4 regions of the Streptomyces sp. NBC_01116 genome follow, and region 3 is predicted to be linked to each of the others. Evidence: riboswitches for the same ligand, from Rfam matches in the RefSeq annotation. Region 3 holds a riboswitch; each other region holds the start of a gene.
The links. Region 3 has a riboswitch for cobalamin ahead of OG245_RS32275 (CoA-acylating methylmalonate-semialdehyde dehydrogenase). Riboswitches for the same ligand answer to the same signal wherever they lie in the genome.
Positions count from the first base shown of each region.

Region 1 (2,987 bases), 1.5 Mb from region 3:
GTGCGGTACAGCGCCCGCACGTCCTCGGGGATCCAGGCGAAGCCCTGCACGGAGCCGCTCGCCTCGCGCAGCGCCTCACGGGTGCGGGCGTCCCACACGCCGAGCTTCTTCAGCTCGTCCACCAGATAGGCGTTGACCTGGAGGAACTCACCGCTGAGCGTCTCGCGCTTGAACAGGTTGGAGACCTGCGGCTCGATGCACTCGTACACGCCCGCGATCGAGGCGATCGTCGCCGTCGGGGCGATGGCCAGCAGCAGCGAGTTGCGCATGCCGGTCTTCGCGACCCGGGCGCGCAGGGCGTCCCAGCGCTCCGGCCAGTTCAGCTCGGTGGCGTAGTGGTCGGGGTGCAGCACACCGCGCGCGGACCGCGTCTCGGACCAGGCAGGCAGCGGGCCCGAGCGTTCCGCGAGGTCGCAGGACGCCTCGTACGCGGCGAGCATGATCCGCTCGGAGATCTTCGTGGAGAGCGCGCGGGCCTGCGGCGAGTCGAAGGGCAGGCGCAGCTGGAAGAAGACGTCCTGGAGGCCCATCGCGCCCAGGCCGACCGGCCGCCAGCGGGAGTTGGAGCGCCCGGCCTGCTCGGTCGGGTAGAAGTTGATGTCGACGACCCGGTCCAGGAACGTCACGGCGGTGCGCACGGTGGCGTCCAGGCGCTCCCAGTCGATCGAGCCGTCCGCCACGAACGCGCCCAGGTTGACCGAGCCCAGGTTGCAGACGGCCGTCTCGCCGTCGTCCGTGACTTCGAGGATCTCCGTGCACAGGTTGGAGGAGTGCACGACCCGGCCCGGCTCGGCGGTCTGGTTCGCGGTCCGGTTGGAGGCGTCCTTGAACGTCATCCAGCCCTGGCCGGTCTGCGCGAGGGTCCGCATCATCCGGCCGTACAGCTCACGCGCCGGAATCGTCCTGCGCGCCAGGCCCTTGGCCTCGGCCGCCCGGTAGGCCGCGTCGAACGCGTCGCCCCACAGGTCGACCAGCTCGGGCACGTCGGAGGGGGAGAACAGCGACCACTCGGTGTCCGCGTCGACCCGGCGCATGAACTCGTCCGGGATCCAGTGCGCCAGGTTGAGGTTGTGCGTACGCCGCTGGTCCTCACCGGTGTTGTCGCGGAGCTCCAGGAACTCCTCGATGTCCGCGTGCCAGGTCTCCAGGTAGACCGCCGCCGCGCCCTTGCGCCGGCCGCCCTGGTTCACCGCCGCCACGGAGGCGTCCAGCGTCTTGAGGAAGGGCACGATGCCGTTGGAATGCCCGTTGGTGCCCCGGATCAGCGAACCCCGGGCGCGGATGCGGGAGTACGACAGACCGATGCCGCCCGCGTGCTTGGAGAGCCGCGCCACCTGGTGGTAGCGGTCGTAGATCGAGTCCAGCTCGTCCTTCGGCGAGTCCAGCAGATAGCAGGAGGACATCTGCGGGTGCCGGGTGCCGGAGTTGAAGAGGGTGGGGGAGGAGGGGAGGTAGTCCAGCCGGCTCATCAGCCCGTACAGCGCGGCGACCTCGTCCAGCGCCCGCACCGACTCGTCCTCGGCGAGGCCCGCGGCCACGCGCAGCATGAAGTGCTGCGGGGTCTCGATGACCTGCCGGGTGATCGGGTGCCGCAGGAGGTAGCGGCTGTGCAGCGTCCGCAGACCGAAGTAGCCGAAGCGGTCGTCGGCGCCGTCGGCCAGCGCCCGCTCGACCAGCTCGTCCAGCGCCTTGGCGTGCAGTTCCACGAAGGCGGCGGTGCGGTCGGCGATCAGGCCCTCGCGGTGGCCCACGGCGACCGAGGCGGAGAAGTGCGTCGCGCCCTGGCCCGCGGCCTCGTCGGCGATGGTCCGGGTCAGCAGCCGGGCGGCGAGTCTGGAGTACGCCGGGTCCTCGGAGATCAGCCCCGCGGCGGCCTCGGTGGCCAGCGAGCGCAGCTCGGCCTCGTCGGAGCGGGCGTTGCGTCCGCGCAGCGCGGCGGCGGCGACCCGTCCGGGGTCGGTGTCGGGAAGATCGACGGTGAGGTCGGTCAGGGTCCGCAGCAAAGCGGTCCCGGGGCCGTCGTTCGTGCCTGCTCCGGACGTGGTGGAGGCAGCGGATTCGGTGGCTGAAACCGGATCGGCGGGCGCGATGGTCACTGGGCTTTCCCTCGCTCGGCAGGGGCCGGCGGAAGGCGGGGAGCCGGGCAGCGCGAGACCCGGGGCAGGGCAGCACAGCGACGGCGTCCACCGGCCTATCCGCGAGGCCCGGACGTCTGGCGTCCGGTTCGGTCGAGCCGGACGCGCTGTCGACAGGTCTTCGGACTTGCGGGTGTGCAAAAGCACACCGATCACACCGTTGCGGGACAGTTCCGGATTCGCACCGGATTCCCCTGCGGCGACAGCGAGGTCGAGCATACATGTGGGGGCCGCCGGATGAAGCGGCCCCCACATGTTGTGTCGCGACGATTCAACATGCCCCTCAGGAGGGCGCTCCCAGCTCCAGCCGGAAGGTCATGAGCCGTAGTCCCGGCACCGGTTCCCAGTCCCGTTCGGGGGTCCGCGCGAAGCCGAGCCGACGGTAGATCCTATGGGCTCCGAGCATGGCCGGCTGCGTCGACAGGGCCAGCGCCCGCACGCCCTCGGTGGACCGGGCGCGCTCGACGCACGCCCGCACCAGGGCCTCTCCCACACCCCGTCCGCGCCCCTCGCGGGCTACCGCCAGCATCCGGAACTCGGCCTCGTCCGGTCCCGCGATGTCGCGCCACGGCATGCCGGGTGCGGCATACGTCACACCGCCGAGCACCGCCCCGTGCGCGTCGAGCGCGACGAGGACCTCGGCCTCGGCGGCCCGTTGTTCCACCGCCCGCAGCTTGAGCAGATACGGGTCCTGCGGGCCGTCCAGCAGACCGTCGCAGAGATACGCCTCGGCGACGATCTCGCCGAGGACGGCGTACTCGTCGGGCTCCGCCGCCCTGATCGTCAGATCCATCAGCCACTCGCTCCCATGTCGCCACTCGCTCCCGTGTCAGCTACTCGTTCCCGTGCCGG
Region 1 is NZ_CP108644.1:5,848,858-5,851,844, forward strand. It holds gene OG245_RS25890 (ribonucleoside-diphosphate reductase subunit alpha) at 1-2,096, opposite strand, end outside; cobalamin riboswitch at 2,230-2,366, opposite strand; gene OG245_RS25895 (GNAT family N-acetyltransferase) at 2,419-2,928, opposite strand.
Region 1: it holds a riboswitch for cobalamin, as region 3 does, so the genes downstream of both, OG245_RS25890 (ribonucleoside-diphosphate reductase subunit alpha) here and OG245_RS32275 (CoA-acylating methylmalonate-semialdehyde dehydrogenase) in region 3, are expected to answer to the same signal.

Region 2 (2,987 bases), 610 kb from region 3:
TACGCGATACCGGCCGACGACGGGGGCCGCCCCGGCCGCACCCTCCTCCTGTGGAACGGCGACCTCGTGCTCACGGTGTCCGCGTACGCACCGCACGGGAGCACGGAACACGACGTGCAGCAGAGCCTCGAACGGATCGTCGGCAACGCCGCCCGCCGCACCGAGGACGGCCTGCGCGACCCCGACGCCTCCTCCCCCGCGCCCTGAAGACCTCTGCGACCCGCCGCCTCTGACCTCACCTGTCCGGACGCAAACGTCTCCGTGCGGCACGCGTACGCGTGCTGTACGGAGACGGTCCGGCTCAGTTCACCGCGCTCGCGGTGCGGGGCGTCGCGGCAAGGGCGGCGGGCGCCAGCAGCCGTTCGGTGAGGTGGCCGAAGACGACGCCGAACACGGTCCACAGCGTCACCTGGACCGCGAGCGTGGAGAGCCGGAACTCCCACAGCAGGCCGGCCGGGAAGTCCTTGCCCACTTCGTCGAAGGAGGGCAGAAAGGCGTAGGCGAGGCCGATCAGCAGGACGAAGCCGGCGCCTGCCACGACGGTCGCGTTCCAGTTGCCCAGGCGAGGAGCGAGCCGTCTGCCGATGATGACGGCGGCGACGGCCAGCAGCACGCTGAGGGCGACCATCAGGAAGAACAGGGCGGTGCGTTCGCCGATGGTGTCGGGGTTGCCGACGGCGGGCGGGTTCGCCGGGTATTTGAGGAACGGCACGACGTAGACCGTGAGCAGGGCGGCACCCGCGATCAGCGCCGCCGTGGCCCGGGGGCCGAACCCGCCGATGCGGCCCAGCGCGTAGCAGAACACGAGGGCGGCGATCCCGCCGACCGCGACGCCGAACACCAGGACACCGGTGGCGAGTCCGCCGGTGGCCTGCATGGTGCGGCTGACCAACTCCTCGCCGCCGCCGTGGTCGTGGCTGTGGGCCTCTTCGAGGGCGATGGCCGCGTCCACCTGGGACTCACCGAGGAAGTAGGCGACGGCGAGCGCGAACGCGCCCGCGATCAGGCCCGCGAGCATGCCGCGCACGAGCAGGGCTCTGACAGATATGGAGTTCACGATGGTTTCCTGATTTCTCTTGCTTCCGTGTCCGCTGATTCCCTGGTTGTTCAGGTGCCTCAGTGGCAGGGGAAGCCGAGCAGGTGACGGCCGTCGTGGACCCACTCGTGGACGCCTTCGCCAGAGATGAGCGCGGTGGCGCCCTGTTCGGCGCCGACGAAGTACAGCAGGACGAGCATGAGGATGCCGAAGAAGACCGCCCAGGGGGCGATGGCCTTCGCCGAGATCGGGGCGATCGTGGCTGCCCCTGTCGCCGGAACGGCGGACTGTGCCATGGCAGAACCTCCTGTGGGAACACGCGTCCCTGTCGTGGTGCCTCGGACGAAGGTGGCGGGTCTGACTTCCCCGCGGACGCGGGTTCACAGTGGCGCGACCGTGCCGGATTCCCACCGGACTTCCGTCGCACCCTCGTCATGGTCGACGTGACCATACCGCCTGCGCGCAGGCACCGCCATGGTCCAATCTGCGGGGTGGCGGAACGCGGATTCCTTGGGGCGACAGGGCTCTGGGGTCTCTGATGGAGAAGTGAAGGCAGGGACATGACAGTTCGCGTGATGTTGATCTCACCGGCGATGAACGCCGCGTTGCGGGAGGCCCGATTCGACGGCGACGCTCCCCTGGACCGGTCCGGCCGGGAGCGTGCGCTGGCGGCGGCCGACGCGGTGCCCGTGGCCGGAATCGCGCTGAGCGGCCCCTCCGAGCGGTGCCGCGGGACCGCCGAGGCCCTCGGCCTGGCGGCGCGGACCGAACCGGCTCTGACCGGCTGGGACCTGGCGCGGTGGTCCGGCCGCCGCCTCGACGATGTGGCGGCCGCCGAACCCGCTCAGCTGACCGCCTGGCTCGGCGATCCGTCGGCGGCTCCGCACGGCGGCGAGTCGCTGCGGGACCTGGTCGGGAGGATCGGAGGGTGGCTGGACTCCCTCGGTGGGCCGGACGCACCCGACACGGGCTTTCTCGCCGTGGCCGAGGTAGCCGTCGTACGGGCGGTGGTCGTCCATGGCCTGCGGCTGCCGCTGGAGGCGTTCTGGCGGCTGGACGTCGCCCCGCTGACGCTGACCGGACTCAGCGGGCGGGCGGGCCGGTGGAACGTGGCGCTGGGCCGCCCGCTGACCGCTCCCACGAGCGGCTGAACGCCACTGCGACACCGTCAACGGCCCTCGGCCGGCTGAACGCCACGCACCACCACCGCCAACGGCCCCCAGCTCAGCGAACGCCACCGCGCAGCCCTCGCACCACCCGTCGGACCTCACCGCACGACGCGCTCCCCGGCCTGCCGACCGCTCCCGCGAACCCGAACCGGAAACAGCGCACCGCGAACCACGCAAAGCGAACCGCGAACCACGCGCACCGGCCGACCGGACGTCACGACCCGTCGCTCGCCCGCCAGTCGGGCCGGACCAGCACGGCCGTGGCGACGATGCCGTCCTCGATCCGCCACTGCCCGTGCAGCGTCGTCGGCAGGGCCGGGTCCGTGAGAAGCAGACGTGCGGCGAACGTTCCCTCGGCGGTGCCGGGCCCGCCCTGAAGCCTCTCGCCGCCACCCTGATCCTGCACCCGATGGAACGTCAGATCGGCCTCGATGAAGTCGAGTTCGACTCCCGTGATCGGGTACCAGGTCTTGAAGACACTCTCCTTGGCGCTGAACAGCACACGGTCCCAGTGGATTTCGCCCGTGCCTTCCGGCGCGGGCGGACCGATCCGCTCACGCTCCGCGGGCAGGGTCACCAACTCCCGTACGCCGGTGGGGAGCGGAGCGTGCGGTTCCGCGTCGATGCCCAACGACAGCACGTCCCTCGCACGGGCCAGCGCGGCCGCCCGGTACCCGCCGCAGTGGGTGAGGCTGCCGACGATCCCCTCGGGCCACAGCGGTCGCCCCCGGTGACCGTGGAGCACGGCGACGGGCGGCAGGCCGAGTCCGGCCATCGCGCGC
Region 2 is NZ_CP108644.1:7,969,997-7,972,983, reverse strand. It holds gene OG245_RS34975 (hypothetical protein) at 1-207, shown strand, start outside; gene OG245_RS34970 (CbtA family protein) at 302-1,057, opposite strand; gene OG245_RS34965 (CbtB-domain containing protein) at 1,117-1,332, opposite strand; adenosylcobalamin (AdoCbl) riboswitch at 1,378-1,470, opposite strand; gene OG245_RS34960 (histidine phosphatase family protein) at 1,597-2,187, shown strand; gene OG245_RS34955 (4'-phosphopantetheinyl transferase) at 2,420-2,987, opposite strand, start outside.
Region 2: it holds a riboswitch for cobalamin, as region 3 does, so the genes downstream of both, OG245_RS34965 (CbtB-domain containing protein) here and OG245_RS32275 (CoA-acylating methylmalonate-semialdehyde dehydrogenase) in region 3, are expected to answer to the same signal.

Region 3 (2,987 bases):
GGGGTGCGTCGTTCATGTCAGCCGTTCCTCCTGGTGGTACCTGCGATGCGCTGCGCCTCGTGCCCGCTGACGGGCTCCCCCGCCCGGACCCCGTGCAGCACGTGCGCCAGCACCTCGGCGCCCCGGACCACCCGGGGGCCGGGGCGGTTGTGGTGGGCCGGGCCGTCGAGGACCCAGACCTCCCCGGCGCGTACGGCGGGCAAGTCGTCCCAGCCGGGCAGCGAGGTCAGCAGGTCCAGCTCGCGTACGGTGCGCCCGGGCGGGAATCCGCAGGGCAGCAGCAGGACGACGTCCGGCCGGGCGTCCCGTACGGCGTCCCAGTCCATGGGCTTCGTGTGCTCGCCGGGCGCGGCGAGCAGCGGCGTACCGCCCGCGGCCGTGATCTGTTCCGGGACCCAGTGACCGGCCGGCCAGAGCGGATCCAGCCATTCGATCGCCACCACGCGCGGCCGCCGGAGCCCCTCGGTCAGGCGGCGCACGGCAGCCAGCCGGGCGGTCAGCTCCGCCCGTCGTAGTGCGGCCCGTTCCGGCACGCCGAGCGCGTCGCCGAGGCTGGTCAGACAGTCGAGTACGTCGTCGAGGGTGCGGGGTTCCAGGCTGAGGACGCGGGGCCCGCCGTCCAGCTCCCGTACCGCCCGTGAGACGCCGGCGTAGGAGAGAGCGCACACGTCGCAGAGGTCCTGGGTGAGGACCACATCGGGGGCGAGCGCGGCCAGGGCCTCGGTGTCCAGGGTGTAGAGCGAGGAGCCGGAGTGGGCCGCGCCGCCCACCGCGTCGGAGATCTCACGGCTCGTGAGGGTGTCCGGGGAGAACTCGGCGGCGGTGACGACGGGGATGGAGTCGACCGTTCCGGGCGGCCAGTCGCACTCGTGCGTCCGGCCCACCAGGGCGTCGGCCAGCCCCAGGACGGCCACCAGATCGGTGGCGGCGGGGAGGAGCGAGACGATGCGCATGCCCTCGACCCTAAAGCCTGGCTCCCGGGGGGCGGCGCGGGCGGGCGTCCGGGTGCGGATCGGGTCCGGAGCGAGGCGGGGTGGACTTACTAGGACGTCCAACTATATCGTCGGGGCAGCGGGGTGGCCGGTGCGCAGCCGGACGCCCTCAAGGCCCGTGGTGTCAGGGAAGCCGGTGCGAGTCCGGCGCGGTCCCGCCACTGTGACCGGGGAGTTCGTCCTCGCAGGACACGCCACTGACGGCGAAGCAGCCGTCGGGAAGGCATGAGGGCGAGCGCTGATCCGGGAGTCAGGATACCGGCCGCGGGATGTTCCGTGTTTCCACGAGGATGGAGCAGACACGCATGGCACCGGTCCGTTTTCCCGGCCCCGCAGGCACGTCACGGCGAGCGGTTCTTCCCGCCCCCTGACGGCCCCGCCCTCCGCGTCCACATCGGTCGGCCCCTCCGCGCCCGCGCACCGGATCACCGGCGCGCCGTGCGCCGGTGGCCGCCGCGCGCCATCCCCGGATCTCACCTGACCATCTCACCGACGAGAGCAGGCTTCCATGGTCCGCGAACTCACCCATGTCATCGGCGGCAAGCACACACCCGGCACCTCGGGCACCTACGGCGATGTCTTCGACCCCAACACCGGCCGGGTCCAGGCCCGCGTGCCGCTGGCCGACCGCTCCGAGACCGAGGCGGCCATCGCCGACGCCGAGCAGGCCCAGCGCGCGTGGGGCGAGTGGAATCCGCAGCGCCGCGCCCGCGTGCTGCTGCGCTTCCTCCAACTCGTCGAGAAGGAGAAGGGCTCCCTGGCCCGGCTGCTCTCCTCCGAGCACGGCAAGACCGTGGCCGACGCGCACGGCGACATCGCGCGCGGGCTGGACGTCGTGGAGTTCGCCGCCGGCGTCCCGCATCTGCTGAAGGGCGAGTTCAGCGACAACGCGGGCGCCGGGATCGACGTCCACTCGCTGCGCCGGCCGCTCGGGGTGGTCGCGGGCATCACCCCGTTCAACTTCCCCGCGATGATCCCACTGTGGAAGGCCGCGCCAGCCCTGGCCTGCGGAAACGCCTTCATCCTCAAGCCCTCGGAGCGGGACCCGTCGGTGCCGCTGCGGCTGGCGGAGCTGTTCCTGGAGGCGGGCCTGCCGCCCGGGGTTCTCAACGTCGTCAACGGCGGCAAGGAGGCCGTGGACACCCTCCTGGAGGATCCGCGCGTCAAGGCGCTCGGCTTCGTCGGCTCGACGCCCGTCGCCGCGCACCTCTACGCCACCGCCGCCGCCCACGGCAAGCGCGCGCAGTGTTTCGGCGGGGCGAAGAACCACATGATCGTGATGCCGGACGCCGACCTGGACCAGGCGGTGGACGCGCTGATCGGCGCCGGTTACGGCTCGGCGGGCGAGCGGTGCATGGCGATCTCGGTGGCCGTGCCGGTGGGCGAGGCCACCGCGGACGCGCTGGTCGCCAGGCTCACCGAGCGGATCGCCGGGCTGCGGATCGGCCGCTCGGACGACCCGGACGCCGACTTCGGGCCGCTGGTGGGCCGCGACGCGGTGGACCGGGTGCGCGGCTACGTCGACCTCGGCGTCCAGGAGGGCGCCGAACTGGTCGTCGACGGCCGGGACTTCACGCTGGAAGGGCACGAGGACGGCTTCTTCGCGGGCGCGTCGCTCTTCGACCGGGTCACTCCCGACATGCGGATCTACCAGGAGGAGATCTTCGGCCCCGTGGTGTCCGTGGTCCGCGCGGCGGACTACGAGGAGGCGCTGCGGCTGCCCTCGGAGCACCCGTACGGCAACGGCGTCGCGCTCTTCACCCGCGACGGCGACACCGCCCGCGACTTCACGCGCCGCGTCGACACCGGCATGGTCGGCGTCAACGTGCCGATCCCGGTGCCGGTGGCCTACCACACGTTCGGCGGCTGGAAGCGGTCCGGCTTCGGCGACCTGAACCAGCACGGGCCGGACGCCATCCGCTTCTACACCCGTACCAAGACCGTCACTTCGCGCTGGCCCGCCTCGGGGATCCGGGACGGGGCCAGCTTCACGAT
Region 3 is NZ_CP108644.1:7,357,440-7,360,426, reverse strand. It holds gene cobF (precorrin-6A synthase (deacetylating)) at 1-16, opposite strand, end outside; gene OG245_RS32280 (cobalamin-binding protein) at 18-953, opposite strand; cobalamin riboswitch at 1,095-1,274, shown strand; gene OG245_RS32275 (CoA-acylating methylmalonate-semialdehyde dehydrogenase) at 1,501-2,987, shown strand, end outside.

Region 4 (2,987 bases), 1.1 Mb from region 3:
GGACGCGACGGAGTGGCTGTCCGAGCACGGCGCGGGATACGGGCTGTGCCAGACCTACCGGAACGAACCCTGGCACTACGAACTGCGCACGGAAGCGATCGACCGGGGTTGCCCGCGCATGTATGCCGACCCCACCCAGGACCCGAGGATGCGAAAGTGACCGGCAGCGAGCGAGGACGGACGATGACGCCGGTGGACACGGCCGGGACCGTACAGAGCGACGTGCCTACGGCCGGGACCGCACAGGGTGACGGGCCTACGGCCGGGACCGCGCAGAGCGACGTGGACGCGGCCTGTTCCCGGCAGGGCGACGCCGGTCTCCGGGACGCGGACCCCGGGGGCACCGGCCCCCGGCACACCGGCACGAGGAAGGGCGTCTGGACGCGCGGCCGGGTGCTCGCGGCGGCGTCGCTGCTGCTGGGCCTGCTCATGCTGCTGCACGCGAGCATCCCGAACCGGATCGGGAACCTCGGCAGTCTGGTGGAGACCTTCCTCCCGTGGTCCGGCCTGTTCATCCCGGTGCTGCTGGCCGGGGCGCTGCTGCGCCGCTCCGTCCTCGCGGCCGTCGCGCTCCTGCTGCCGGCCGTCGTGTGGCTGAACCTCTTCGGCGGACTGCTCACCGACAAGTCCCACCCGGGCGGCGACCTCACCGTGGTCAGCCACAACGTCGGCGCCGACAACCCCGACGTGGTGGGCACCGCACGCGCCCTGGTCGCCTCCGGCGCGGACGTGCTCGCGCTCGAAGAGCTGGACCCGGGGGCCCGGGGGACGTACGAGAGGGAGCTGGCGACCACGTATCCGCACCACACGGTGCTGGGCACGGTCGGCGTGTGGAGCAGACTGCCGCTGTCGGACACCCGGCCGGTCGACGTCGAGATGGACGCGGGGCCGCTGGGGGACGCGAAGCCCGCCGACGTCAAGCTGGAGTACAACCGGGGACTGCGTACCACGGTGGCCACGGACCACGGGCCCCTGGCGGTGTACGTGGCGCACCTCGGATCCGTACGGGTGAATCCCAGGGCGGGCCTCTCGTCGGGGCAACGGGACGCCGGCGCGCGGTCGCTCGGCCAGGCCCTCGCCGCCGAGCAGAACGAGCGGGTGGTGCTGCTCGGCGATCTGAACGGCACCCTGGACGACCGCGCGTACGCGGGCATCACCTCGCGGATGCGATCGGCGCAGGAGGCGTCCGGCGACGGGTTCGGCTTCAGCTGGCCCGCCACCTCCCCGGTGGTGCGGATCGACCAGATCCTGGTCCGCGGCGTGGAGCCGGAGAGTTCGTGGGTGCTGCCCGCGACCGGCAGCGACCATCTCCCGGTGGCGGCCCGCGTCAGCTGGTGACACCGCGGAGGGCTCCGGAGGCGCCGGGAATCCCCGACGGCCTCGGGGCGGGCGCCCGGACCCTCCGCGTCCCGCTGCGGTTCACCCGCCGCCGGGGCGCGATCAACGCACGCGCTAGGCTGCTTTCCGCCACGGGGGAAGTCCGGTCGAAATCCGGCGCTGACCCGCAACGGTAGACGGAGCCCCCGGGTTCCGTGAGCCCGATCACCCGCGGCGGAGAAGGCTCCTGACGATTCGCCGTGGACTGCGAATGGGCGCTGCGCGGGGCGGCCGCCGTCCGGGGCCGCTCCTCATCGCGCGACGCACGGCCCGAGGCGAAAGCGACCTGCCTGTGGCCACGTCCCTCGACCGCATACCCTCCAAGCCGTCGCGCCCCGCGCACCTCGGCACCGGACCGGCGCCACCCCGGCGCGTGCCCCTGCCGTTCCTCCTTGCCGGCCTGTGCGCGGCCCTGCCCCTCTCCCTCGTCTGCGGAGCGGCACTCGGGGCGTCGGGGCTCTCCTGGTCGGAGGTGACGCGCTATCTGTGGGCAGGGCTGGCCGGCGGAGCCATCGGCCCCGACGAGGTCCCGGGCTACACCATCGTCTGGGAACTGCGCCTGCCACGGGCCGTGCTGGCCGCCGTCGTCGGGGCCGGCCTGTCCGCCATCGGCGTCGCCGTCCAGGCCATGGTGCGCAACGCGCTGGCCGACCCGTTCGTGCTCGGCATCTCCTCGGGCGCGGCGGTCGGCGCCAACGCCGTGCTCATCTTCGGGACGTTGGGAGCGCTGGGCATCTGGGCCCTGTCCACGGCGGCGTTCCTCTCCGCACTCCTCGCCATGCTGCTCGTGTACGCGATCGCCCGCACCGAACGCGGACTGACCCCGCTCCGGCTCGTCCTGACGGGCACCGCGATGTACTACGGCTTCTCCGCCGTGACCACGTTCATGGTGTTCGCGGCCGAGCGCGGGGAAGCGGCCCGCTCGGCGATGATGTGGCTGCTCGGCAGCCTGAGCGGGGCCAACTGGGCCGCCGTGCCGATCGCCGCCGGAGCGGTGCTCGCCGGCCTCGCGCATCTCTGCTGGTCGGCACGGCGCCTGAACGCCCTCGCCATGGGGGACGAGACCGCCGCCGCCCTCGGGGTCGATCCCGGGAGGCTGCGCAAGGAGCTCTTCCTCGTCTCCGCGGCCGTGACCGGGGCGGTGGTCGCGGTGAGCGGGGCGATCGGCTTCGTCGGCCTGATGGTCCCGCACGCCGCACGGATGCTGGTCGGCGCGGACCACCGCCGGCTCCTGGCCGTCGCACCCCTGGCGGGAGCCGTCCTGCTGATCTGGGTGGACATCCTCTCGCGCGTGGTGCTGGCGCCGGCCGAGCTGCCGGTGGGCGTCCTCACCGCGGTCATCGGCGTTCCCTGCTTCCTCCTCCTCATGCGCCGGCGCGCCTACTCCTTCGGAGGCATCTGATGCGGATCGACATCGACGCGCTCACCGTCGAGATCGCCGGTGCACGGCTGGTCAACCAGGTCACCCTGGGCGCGGCCGACGGCCAGCTCGTCGGCCTGGTCGGTCCCAACGGCAGCGGGAAGTCGACCCTGTTGCGCTGCGTCTACCGGGCCCTGCGCCCTTCGGCGGGCGCCGTCAGGATCGGTGGTGAGGACCTTCACGCCCTGAG
Region 4 is NZ_CP108644.1:8,444,626-8,447,612, forward strand. It holds gene OG245_RS36595 (M15 family metallopeptidase) at 1-160, shown strand, start outside; gene OG245_RS36600 (endonuclease/exonuclease/phosphatase family protein) at 184-1,338, shown strand; cobalamin riboswitch at 1,441-1,569, shown strand; gene OG245_RS36605 (FecCD family ABC transporter permease) at 1,670-2,779, shown strand; gene OG245_RS36610 (ABC transporter ATP-binding protein) at 2,779-2,987, shown strand, end outside.
Region 4: it holds a riboswitch for cobalamin, as region 3 does, so the genes downstream of both, OG245_RS36605 (FecCD family ABC transporter permease) here and OG245_RS32275 (CoA-acylating methylmalonate-semialdehyde dehydrogenase) in region 3, are expected to answer to the same signal.